One region of the Psychrobium sp. 1_MG-2023 genome, then DNA from elsewhere that is predicted to be linked to it. Evidence: predicted binding sites of a transcription regulator. Region 1 holds the regulator's gene; each other region holds the start of a gene.
What was found. Region 1 encodes MetJ, which represses methionine synthesis genes. Its sites were predicted from a motif close to TAGACGTCTAGACGTCTA; they were not measured.
Positions count from the first base shown of each region.

Region 2: a site for MetJ is predicted at 2,022-2,039, ahead of metK (methionine adenosyltransferase). Genes of this name have one in related genera too.
Region 3: a site for MetJ is predicted at 2,121-2,138, ahead of msrA (peptide-methionine (S)-S-oxide reductase MsrA). Genes of this name have one in related genera too.

Region 1 covers NZ_JAUYVJ010000035.1:6,514-10,638, forward strand. Annotated here, with positions in the region: gene metB (cystathionine gamma-synthase) at 1-947, opposite strand, end outside; gene metJ (met regulon transcriptional regulator MetJ) at 1,226-1,558, shown strand; gene Q8W26_RS15535 (ATP-binding protein) at 1,575-2,876, opposite strand; gene Q8W26_RS15540 (response regulator transcription factor) at 2,880-3,584, opposite strand; gene Q8W26_RS15545 (DUF3019 domain-containing protein) at 3,601-4,026, opposite strand; gene Q8W26_RS15550 (MipA/OmpV family protein) at 4,016-4,125, opposite strand, start outside.
Region 2 covers NZ_JAUYVJ010000028.1:41,519-45,643, forward strand. Annotated here, with positions in the region: gene Q8W26_RS13980 (efflux RND transporter permease subunit) at 1-218, shown strand, start outside; gene metK (methionine adenosyltransferase) at 823-1,974, opposite strand; gene Q8W26_RS13990 (hypothetical protein) at 2,223-2,501, shown strand; gene Q8W26_RS13995 (DUF2868 domain-containing protein) at 2,617-3,729, shown strand; gene Q8W26_RS14000 (DUF3482 domain-containing protein) at 3,726-4,125, shown strand, end outside.
Region 3 covers NZ_JAUYVJ010000007.1:99,914-104,038, reverse strand. Annotated here, with positions in the region: gene Q8W26_RS05525 (hypothetical protein) at 1-185, opposite strand, end outside; gene Q8W26_RS05520 (energy transducer TonB) at 568-1,047, opposite strand; gene Q8W26_RS05515 (hydrogenase) at 1,200-1,637, opposite strand; gene msrA (peptide-methionine (S)-S-oxide reductase MsrA) at 2,158-2,631, shown strand; gene Q8W26_RS05505 (NAD-dependent succinate-semialdehyde dehydrogenase) at 2,780-4,125, opposite strand, start outside.

The DNA of each region.
Region 1 (4,125 bases):
TCAACAAACAGCTTACTTTGCTCAATATCACCCGCAAGATCGAAACTTAACATCGCACCAAAACCCAGTTGTTGTGATTTAGCCAACTCATGTTGCGGATGATCTTCAAGGCCCGGGTAATAGACTTTCGCTACCGCTGGGTGCTCATTTAAAAATGCGGCAATTGTCGCTGCACTCTCTTGATGTTGCTTCAAACGTACAGGCAAGGTACGTAGACCTCGCATCGCCATGTAACTATCAAATGCCGAGCCTGTCACACCAATACAGTTAGCCCACCAATCAAGGTCAACACCCAGTTGATGGTCTTTGGTAATAATCGCGCCAGCGACAACATCGCTATGGCCATTGATATATTTGGTACAAGAGTGCAATACAATGTCTGCACCTAGACTTAATGGTTGCTGTAAGATTGGGGTTAAGAAGGTATTATCAACAACAACATAAGCACCGACAGCTTTGGCTTGCGCCGCAATCGCTTTGACATCAACTAAACGTAATAGCGGATTACTCGGTGTTTCAATCCACACCATTTTCGGTTTAAGCGCTATCGCAGCATCTAAGGCAGCTTGGTCGTTTTGATCAACCACTACCAGCTTAAATAATCCACGACGCTCAAGATGATCAAACATCCGGTAGCTACCGCCATAACAATCATGCGGAATCACTAAAGTATCTTCAGGGGATAACAATTGAATAACAGTGGTAATCGCTGCAAGGCCCGTACACGTCATCACGCCGTAAGCACCGCCTTCAAGGTCGGCTAAGGCTTTTGCTAACTGGCTACGGGTTGGGTTACCACGACGCGCATAATCATACTCTCTTGGTTCGTCGTAGCCCTTAAAAGTATAATTGCTAGAAAGATAAATCGGTGGCACAACCGCGCCATGTTGCGTGTCAGTATCAATACCACCGCGCACAGCGATAGTTTCAGACCCAAATTTGTTCATAAATCCTCCAGCAAAAAGCTTGACTTAAGGTACAGCTAGGATATAAAGATGTCTAGATGGCTAATTTAGTTTATCTAAAAAAAGACGTCAAGATGTTTAGACGTCTATCTTAAAATAAAAAGTGAAATAAACGTCATTAAAAAGCAAATATAACCACAAGAAATTTGACAGTATTCGCTCAACCGTTAAAATCTGCATGCTTTTTATAATACATGCGTCAATATAGCGAGTTATAAAGAGCTTTCACAGCGTTTAGATCAATATAATAGGGTGTTTTCATGACTGTCTGGAATGGCGAATATATCAGTCCTTATGCCGAGCACGGCAAAAAGAACGAGCAAGTAAAGAAAGTAACCGTTTCAGTGCCTTTAAAGCTATTAAAGATCCTGACTGATGAACGCACACGCCGTCAGGTCAATAACCTACGCCATGCCACCAATAGTGAATTATTGTGTGAAGCCTTCTTACATGCTTACACAGGGCAGCCATTGCCAGAAGATAGTGATTTAGCAAAAGATAAACCTAGTACAATTCCACAAGCGGCACGTGAGCTAATGGAAGAGTTAGGGACTCTAGAGCAGTACTTAGCAGATACCGAAAAAGAAGACTAGCAATTGACATATAACGCTATCGCAAAGGTAGCGTTAAACAAAGGCATGCCCCGCCCAATTGGCTGCTACTTCTAGCGGAAACACACCCCTGGTGCCAATCCATTATTTTTACCGTAATCGCTAAGCCTAAACCGAAATGCCCCATTTCCCGCGAGCGTTCCGCGTCAAGTCTAACAAACGGGTCAAACACTCGCTCTAGATCGCTATTGGCAATTCCGGGACCATCGTCTTCCACCAAAATATTAAGTTGCTGCTTATCACACTGCAAAGTTACTGACACTGTGGAGTCAGCATAATCAATCGCATTAGCTAATAAGTTTTGCAAGGCTCGGTAAAACCATTGTGGGTCAATCTGTGCAAACGTTGGCGTTTGCGTGCCATTTAATTCCACCGTGACTTGCTGTTGCAAAGATAAATTCACAACATCTTCAATCGCCACCTGCAACCACTCATTTAAATCAAGTGACTTAAGCTTTAAGCTGCCTACTTGACGCTCCATTCCTGCATATTCTAGAAATGCGGCAGTCATTTCTTCCATTCGGGTTATTTCGCTTTCCATGCGTGAGATATATTGATCTTTCTTTTCACTATTAGAACAGTCTAACGCCGCCTCGACCCCAAAACGTAAACAAGCTAATGGCGTTCTAATATCATGCGATAAACTACGCGCTAGTATCTTATTATCTGCCATCAGCTTTTCAATTTGATCAGCCATATCATTAAAACTATGCTCAAGCTGCTGAATATAAGAAAAACGGCTATCAGGAATACGCACCGACAACTCACCTTGACCAAACTTTTTAGAAGCACTGGTGAGCAAAAATAAACGTCTTGTTAGAGGAAGTGACCACAACACAATAATCAGACACACCCCTAAATAAAGCGACAAGGTCAACAATAAATCAAACTGATGATTATCATCTTCGGCGCTAGGCAAAGAAAGTTGTAGTAATTTATGAGGATGGTTTGTAATGGCTTTGAGCAAATAAGCACCCTGATCGGACGCGATTAACAACCCGCCATCTTGAGACAGTTGCAGAGCGAGAGAGCTTGGTAGTGCCACATTGTCGGCTGACTCAAGGCTTAATTGACTTGAAAAATGTTGCGCAAGTCGAATAACCGCCTCCTCAAGCTGACTATCCTCCAGTGGATTGAGTTGTTCACTTAAGCCATTAATTAACTTCTGATAAACCACCACTTCGCTAGTGTACTGAGCTTCTTGTTCCGAATTATGATCCACCAAGAGGTCGAGCCCCCACCCAGTGGCAAACAACGCCCCAAGCACAGTCACAATAATCGTAAAATACAATCTGCGCATTAGTTAGCGCTCTTGCCAAGCATCTTCGACAAACAAATAGCCCTTACCCCAGATAGTCTTAAACTTTTTTGGGTTTTGCGGATCGTCACCGAAGGTTTTTCGTAATGTCGATAACATCACATCAAAACGACGATCAAGACCGTCATATTCACGCCCCTTCAACGCTTTAAACACATTATCACGTTCGACAACTTGCCCAGCCTGACTGGCTAAGAACCATAAAAAAGAAAACAGATTAGTCGACAGTTCAACTTCATTACCTTGATACACCACTCGCTTCGATTGCTGGTTAATAACAAGTTGCCCAAAGTTAAGTTCCACTTGTTCTGCTTGAGGCGCCGTGACCGCGATTAGATTATTTTTAATCCGTGCCAGCAGCGCGCGAGGTCTAACAGGCTTTATCACATAATCATTAGCACCTGCTTCCAAACCAATGACTTCATCAAACTCATCAGCACGGGCAGTCAACATAATGATTGGCACCGTTGATACTTCACGAATTAAGTGACAAACCTCAATACCATTAACACCAGGCAGCATCACATCAAGTAACACAATATCAGGCTTACATAATTCAAAAGTAGCCATCACTTGATCCCCACGCTCAACATGCGTCACTTGAAACGCTTGCTCGACTAGATACTCTTTCACCCAATCAGCTAAGGTGACATCATCTTCAACTAATAATACATGACCATGATTTAACATAGGTTTCCTTTAGTGACTAAAAAAGACGCCAGCGGCGCTTTCTTGATGTTTTTTTATGAACCCAACCAACATCCACATTGGCCACACCTATCACTCTTTTAGATTGTTGATTAACGAGTGAATAACTCACTTTTTGACTCGACTCAAACTCAATCGTCAAGGTTTGATCTAGTGTATCTCCTAAACAGCTTAATGGCTTAGCGACATTATTTTGATAAACACAATAATGACCTAGAGCCGCTAACTTCACTTTAAGTTTAATGGTCGTAAAGCATTCTCGCCCCTGCCTCAGCGCAATGCACTTGCTCGGTAACGCATCAAAGGTGACGACTGAAGAGTTTTCAACAGCCTCTAACACAGGGTCACTCTCTGTGGCATGTGCTGTTGCGACACTAAGCGCACTAGCTAAGCTCAACAGCTTGAGGTAGCGGCTAAAACACATAGCGCACACCAATTTTTAGTTCAGAGAAATGCTCCCTAATGCCAATCGGACTGCGGGAGATATTCTTGGACAAAAACGTATTGGTCAGCCCCATATTAA
Region 2 (4,125 bases), on a different contig from region 1:
TCCCAATGGCCATCTCGTTAGCCTTTGGTGTCGCATTTGCTACGGTAATTACTTTACTGCTTATCCCTTGTCTATATGTGATTTTAGAAGATATTAAAGGGGTCTTTTCGAAGACTAAACGTGCGCAGTTGCAAGCTGAAAAAGCGGCGGCGCTAAATGAAGCTTCCGGTGAAGTAGCAATCACTAATAGTGGTGGAATATCCCCATCGAGTAGCTAATGGACTAACGTCTTTACTGGTATTCACAAGGCCTGAGTAGTGATGCTCAGGCCTTTTTATTGTCTTAAATACAATAAATTAGCATGAAGTGATTGGTCATCAGCGTACATTTCTTGCCGTCACTAATTACTTTTTTGGGGAGGGATGTTAGGAAAATAATTTAGGGGGGAGTGTTTAGGTTTTATTGCAGGGCGCGCATTAACATCGATTTGGTTAAGACAGTTGCCATTGAAGGTAAGCTGAAAATTGACGGTTCGCTTTTATAAATGGCTCAACAAATAACAGCCGTTATTAAGGAGTAGCACTTCCTTTGATAAGAAAGTGATCTTGTTATGCCTTGGAAAAATGAGCCTGAACAAGGCACACGATTGAGAAATAGCTGCTATTGGGATTGATAGTAACGCCGTTCCAGTTATTTTAACTGGCACAAGTGGGCAAATATTTAATGTAATTGGTATCACAAGCTCGCTAGGTTTAGCTATGTTTTGAAAAGTTAAAAAGCTGCTGAAAGAGGCGGGCTTTACACCAATACCTAGTAACAAAAAAGCCCTAGTATTTCTACTAAGGCTTTCATTTAGCGACTTAAACTAATATTTCAGAGTAATTAAACTCCAGCATCATCCTTTAATGCTTGGGCTTTATCTGTGCGCTCCCACGGGAACTCTTCACGACCAAAGTGACCGTAAGCCGCTGTTGGTTGATAAATAGGGCGGTTTAGATCAAGCATCTCGATTAGGCCGTATGGGCGTAGGTCAAAGTGCTGACGAACTAAGTCGATTAATACTTGCTCGCTGACTTTTCCTGTGCCAAATGTTTCGATGCTGATAGATGTTGGATCAGCAACACCAATAGCGTAAGACACTTGAATTTCACAACGCTCTGCTAAACCAGCTGCTACGATGTTCTTTGCAACATAACGTGCTGCGTAAGCCGCACTACGGTCAACTTTTGATGGATCTTTACCTGAGAACGCACCGCCACCGTGACGAGCCATACCACCGTAGGTATCTACGATGATTTTACGACCAGTTAGACCACAGTCACCCATTGGGCCACCAATCACGAAACGACCGGTAGGATTGATGAAGTATTTAGTGTCTTTGTTTAGCCACTTTTCAGGTAATACCGGCTTGATGATCGTTTCCATTACTGCTTCAATTAAGTCATCTTGACCGATAGAATCACAATGTTGTGTTGATAATACGACAGCGTCAACGCCAGTAATGATGCCGTTCTCGTAAGCAAAAGTTACTTGAGATTTAGCGTCTGGACGTAACCAAGGTAATGTACCGTCTTTACGGACGTCAGCTTGGCGTTTTACTAACTTATGAGAGTAAGTAATAGGAGCAGGCATTAATACATCAGTTTCATTACTTGCATAACCAAACATTAAGCCTTGGTCACCAGCGCCTAAATCTTTAGGGTCTGCGCGATCAACACCTTGATTGATGTCTGGAGACTGCTTGCCGATTGCGTTAAGGATGGCACAAGAGTCAGCATCAAAGCCCATATCTGAGTTGGTATAACCGATTTCACGCACTGTACGGCGAGTGATTTCTTCGATATCAACCCAAGCTGTGGTAGTGATTTCACCACCAACCATGACCATGCCTGTTTTTACATAAGTTTCACACGCAACACGTGCTTTTGGATCTTGCTCTAAGATTGCATCCAAAACAGCATCTGAAATCTGGTCTGCAATTTTATCTGGATGTCCCTCAGAAACCGACTCTGAAGTAAAAAGGTGTTGTGCCATAGCAAAAGCCTTCGAAATAGTTAATGGGTAAAAAGTAAAAAGATGTTTTTACGTCTGGACGTCTATTGTAATGAAATAAATTATTAATGCTAGGGTCTTTTGACAAATAAATGTTAGCTAGGCGACACTTTTTGCCTCGTCTGTTTACATGATAGCCACTGATTAATCTGCTATGGTATTAATTGTAGATTAAGTTTATTACAACCATGCCGATATAAGGGTATAGGTTATTGATTCGTGGAGGAGCTATGCCGAGTCAAGATTTGATTTTTTCAGTATTACCTAGGCCTTTGGGTAACCGCGTCTCGCCTGTGAAAATTCAAATAAAACAAATTGAGAAATCGAATCAAATAAAAAAAATTAAGTCTGGTGAGCCATCAGACCAAGAAAAACTGATTGAAGTGAAAGCCAAACATAAACGAGAGTTTGAAGCGAAAGATGAAGAGAAAGCGCTCTCAGAAACCCCCTATACAGACGCTACGAAACCTGATGATGACGAAGATCACGAGTTAGATATTTATGCCTAAATGCGTGTTATTCTTTAGTTAATTTAGTCTGATTGACACGCTTGTTTACACAGTTGTGATTGCATCAGTTCTATAAAACAGTCAAAATCATCTTTTTATTTAATGGATTTTCTTCGTGGTCTCTCAATCTCTTTCTCGCCTGAGCGTTGGGCTTACATTACTAATGTTTATTGTCGGGCTGCTTATAAGTGCTGCCATGGTATCTGGCGATGATTATGGTCGCGTAAACCTTTTGCACTTCATTTTATTATTTGTGCTGTGGCCGCTGCTTTCTTGTGGTCTATTGATATTTACTTTATTGCCAACGGCTTCGCCAAAAAGTCTATCGTTACGCTTTAGTTTAGCACTACCTATTTGGCCTAGAGAGTGGCTTATCTCAGTGCAACAATTAAAACAACAACAATTGCTCACCCCATGGTTAAAACTGCAAAGTCAGAAACTCTCGTTAGCCTTTAGCGGTGGGTGTTTATTCGCGTTTATCTTTGTATTGTTGTTCAGTGATGTTTCATTTGTCTGGCGTTCAACATTATTAACAGCCGAGCATATTTACCCTGTGCTCGCCGCAATAGCAATGCCATGGACATATCTTGATATTGCACTGCCAACTAAAGAGGTGCTTGAGTTAACACAAGAGCAGCGTATTAATCATGATAACCTAACTAGTAGCGTCGACTATGGCCAATGGTGGCAGTTCCTATTGGCTGCCCAACTATGTTATGCAATCATCCCACGTTTAATTGCCTTGTGTTGGCTTTCACTGACATTCTCTAAGGCACATAAAGCTCAGCAACAAACAGTAACAACACCTGCGCCTTTATTGAACCCGCAGCCAGCAAAGCCGCAGTTAACGAATGCCTCATCAGAGCGACCTTTATTCGACTCATTTAATCTTGTGTGTTGGTCGCAAGTACCGGATGCTCTACTTATGCAAGTGAAAGACAAGTTTCCCCCAGCGGATAATTTATTTCATGTAGGCTTCCATGGCAGTGAAACCGATGAAGAAAAAGCGAGAGCGGACGATAAAGAGCAGCTCGTAATTGTTGCCGCGTGGGAACCCCCGATGGGTGAATTAAAAGACTTTTTACTACAAGGGCGTGGTGTCATTATGCCAATTGATTTTAAAGAAGAACAATGGCAATCAATTAGCCCCCACTACTTGGATGAGTGGCGACGTTTTTGTCACCCACTGGAAAATTGGACGTTGTTTGTTGATAAGGAATTAACATGAAACCAAGCTTTGCCGTAGTTGGGCACCCAAATAAAGGTAAGTCGTCTATTGTTTCGACTTTAGCAAGAGATGACCGTGTGGCAATATCAATGCAAAGCGGCACGACCGTGGTCTCAGAGAGTTTTGATATTGAAGTCGGCAATGAAAGCTATCAACTGATTGATACCCCAGGGTTTCAACGACCAAGAAAAGTGTTGGCTTGGCTTAATCGGACTAATCCCGATGCTGATAAGCGTGGTGAACGTATTCAACAATTCTTAGAGGACTCTGATTGCGGTCAACAATTCAAAGATGAAATTGAGCTTTTACGGCCGATTATGGCTGGGGCAGCTATCTTATATGTAGTTGATGGGTCTCGTCCTTATAGTGCGGAATATGAAGCGGAAATGGAAATTT
Region 3 (4,125 bases), on a different contig from region 1:
TAAGAAGTGAGGAGGTCTTCTTTTTTAAACCCCCCAACATCAGAAAAAACGTCAAAAACATGCACTCCCTCTTTCTTAGTTTCAGTGCTTTTTTCATGGTTAGCTGTCTCTGCATTTTTCTTAAGATCATTCGAGGCACAACCTGAGATGCCAATAACGAGCAATAGTGCAAGGATTCCTTTCATACAATCTCCATCGTGTAAGGGTAAATAAGACCCGAGACTTAACCATAATCAATGAGTGGCTTTTTGTCGTTGCTCGACTAAGTGTTGATCGCCATAAAGCGGAGATATCAACAAAGCACACAATGTATTACACTAAAATTGTCTACAGCGCCTTGCGTCGACAATATGCGACGCAGCAACAACTTACTACAAATAACACGTTAAATCAAAAGATTAGAATCAGTGGTAATATTGAGGGGTGAGGTTAAAACATGATATTCGTCCAATGTGATTCATGGAAAGAATGCCGCTAATTCAATCAATTTCATTGCTAAAGAATACGATGAACTGGTTAGCGCCAAATACTTTAAATGAGTTATTGACGCTATAGTCACTTCTGACGCTACGGGTGTTGCCATCCGCAATGTTGTTGCGCCTCTAGTTTATTTTCAGAAATGTCAGAAACGAAATCCATCTGAATCTTTAATAGCGCCGGGAGCTTTTGTTCATTTTTTCTTGTCGGCGTCCAGCGCCATTCTTTTAGTGTTTGAGTCGCTACGTGGTCAAACGCCCCCTCGGGATACGCTTGGCTGATCTTGATATTTTTAGCTTTCTCATCGACCACAAATAAAAACTCAACGCAACCTGATAGCCTAGAAGTTTCTTCACTCATAGGATGTGACGGGATAGTCTTCTTTACAGGCTGCCAATATTTATCAATATCCCCTTTGTACTTATCTGATGTTAAATCAATCTGTACACTTTTAAATTTAAGATCAAGATCAGCGATGTTGATGCTCCCTTTCGGTACCACAGCATTTTTTGAAGCGCATGCACACAAGCCAAAAATGCCAACCATTAATACACATATCTGTTTCATCATTAATCCTTTAATTTACGTTTAATCTAAACACTCACAACATGAGCAAATCATTGGGCCACTTCCACTATTAACTATAAAAGTAAGGCTGTCGGGTTTGTCCAACTCCCGAATAAGATGTCGGCTGGGCGACACTTATTCTTGTTACACAACTATTACGACGACCAAAGTATTGGCAGTAACCCAAAAGCCAACAAAGTACAGGCGATTAGTGATAGTAGTGACCCAGTACGTACCATAATCTTAACAGTTAATTCGCTAGTGACCGTTGCTGAATATCCGGCGCCAGCGATTGAAAGCGCTTTACTTGCACCTGTTACAGACGCAATAGTTATTCCCAGCCAAATCAGTATAAACCCCACTGCAGAACCATAAGCGACAAAAATATCTAAAGATAAAGGCAGCTCACTCAGCGACCAGATAACACCAAAGATCGCCAGAGCCATTCCGCACTGAACGGCAGTCATGTGACCAGAAAGAGCCATCCGAGAATTTTTTACAGCGGGTATCAATGCACCTTGGATTAAACCGACGAGAAAAAAGACAACTCCAATAGAGATGAGTTGTGCACCTCTTTGTGTAAGTTCTATCATTAAGCCCTTTGTCTATGTAATCGCGGTCGAGCACCCCATGACTGAGCCAAACCCGCACAATGCAGGACGTGCCCAACTCAGTCAGAATAAGGCCGCATCCAGCTCTTCAGTTATATATTCACTCGTGTAAAACACGACCCTAGTACCAGCCTATTAACACTAATCGTTTGCTAATAGCTGGCCGCTTAATTCAAAAAACCTTAGCATCTTATTGAAATTACTGCAATTATAACTTCTGACCCCTGCTAGTTTTCGTTTTAATTGGAGTAGCCATTCTTTGAGCTTGCACCAACACGATTGCAATAACGCACTAAGTACTTCAGCACTACGGTTACACGCCATTAATAACGAAAACTAACTAAAACTCGTCACAGCCCACCTCCCCAGTGCTAACTACTGAGACTATAATCAAAAGTAACTAGCCCAGTGTGTAAGCATTATTCACAGGCTCAATTAAAGCTTTACCGCAGAGAAAATTAATTATAGACTTCTAGACACCTAAACGTTCGAGGTAATAGTAATGGAATTAGCAACATTTGGTGGTGGTTGTTTCTGGGGGGTCGAAGCACTATTTCGCCAACAAGACGGTGTTATCGACGCTGTATCTGGTTATGAGGGTGGCGAAACCGATAACCCGACTTATCAACAAGTATGCACAGGTACCACAGGGCACGCGGAAGTTGTTCAGGTCACTTTCGATCCTCAAAAAATCTCATACCAGCAATTATTAGCTGTATTTTTTGACAATCATAACCCAACAGAACTTAACCGCCAGGGAGTCGATGTTGGTACACAATACCGCAGTGCCGTATTCTTTCATGATCAGGTGCAGCAACAAGATGCATTAGCGTTTATTCAGCAGTTGTCACAGTCAACACGTTTTGCTGACAAAACCATTGTGACGGAAGTGACTCCTGCAACAACCTTTTTTAAGGCTGAGGAGTATCATCAAGATTACCTCGCTAAAAATGGATTAGGTAGCTGTCACATTTAATCGTCAATGGCTCGCGCGAATCTAGGTTTTTCAGGGCAACATTAGCGATTAAAGACGACATTTTGGCAATAAGCATTGACACAATGAAGTTGCGGATGGCCAGCACCATTCGCAACTGGTGATAGTGAGCCTAACTTGAGGCTCAAAGCTAGGTTCCAAGCCCTCCTAAACACACGTATTTAATTTCACTGTAATCATCAAGGCCATGCTTTGAACCCTCCCGGCCAAAGCCCGATTGTTTAACTCCTCCAAATGGCGCGCTTGCATTTGAGATAGCCCCTTCATTTGCCCCAACCATGCCAAAATCAAGGGCTTCACTGACTCGCCAAATCGTGCCAATGTCACGAGCGTAAAAGTAAGCCGCCAGCCCGTAGTCGGTATCATTGGCTAAACTAATAGCCTGTGCTTCATCACTAAATGTTTGAATCGTCACTACGGGACCAAAGATCTCAGTTTGAGCAATGGTCATTGTATTTTCCACCTGTTCTAACAAGGTGGGTGGGTAAAAACACGGTTGTTGATTATCATTGACTGATTGTTGCCAGTGGAGCCTTGCTCCCTGCTCTATCGCAGAAACAACAAGTTGTCTAACCCGTTCAACGGCTTGGCGATGGATTAATGGGCCAATAGCCGATTGAGCTTCAAGACCATCACCCATCACCAACGTTGCCATTTCATTTTGTAGCTTATCAATAAACGCAGCTTTCACCGACTCATGAATAATAAAGCGATTAGCACTAATGCAAGTCTGCCCTGCATTTCGAAACTTTGAAGCCATTGCGCCAGCAACAGCCGCATCCAAATCAGCATCGGCAAAGACAATAAAGGGAGCATTTCCCCCCAGCTCCATCGACACCCGTTTAATCGTCGCAGCGCACTGTTGATTTAATTGCTTGCCAACGGCTGTTGATCCCGTAAAGCTAAACTTACGAACCAAAGGGTGTTGGGTTAACACCTTACCAATTTCAGGGGCATCTGCACCAACCACCACGTTAAATACCCCTGCGGGAATGCCCGCTTGTTCAGCCAAATAGGCCATCGCTAATGCAGATAGTGGCGTTAACTCAGAAGGTTTGACCACAAAAGTACAACCTGCGGCTAAAGCGGCTGCCGCTTTTCTAGCAATCATCGCTTGCGGAAAGTTCCACGGAGTAATCGCGCATACCACACCAACAGGTTGTCTTAATGCAATACCACGATTGATTGAAGTTGGACTTGGGATAGTTTCACCGTATTGGCGTATTGCTTCATTAGCAAACCAGTCGATATATGACGCGCCATAGGCTATTTCACCGGCCGCTTCATTTAAAGGTTTACCTTGCTCAACCGTTAAAATGCGTGCTAAATCTTGGCTATTATCGACAATCAATTGATGCCACCGCTTTAAAAGCTCACAACGTGTTGCCGCTGTAGTTTTTCTCCATGTGCTTAGCGCACCATCTGCCGCTAGTACGGCTTGCTCAGCTTCTAGCCCTCCCGCATTGACAACTTGAC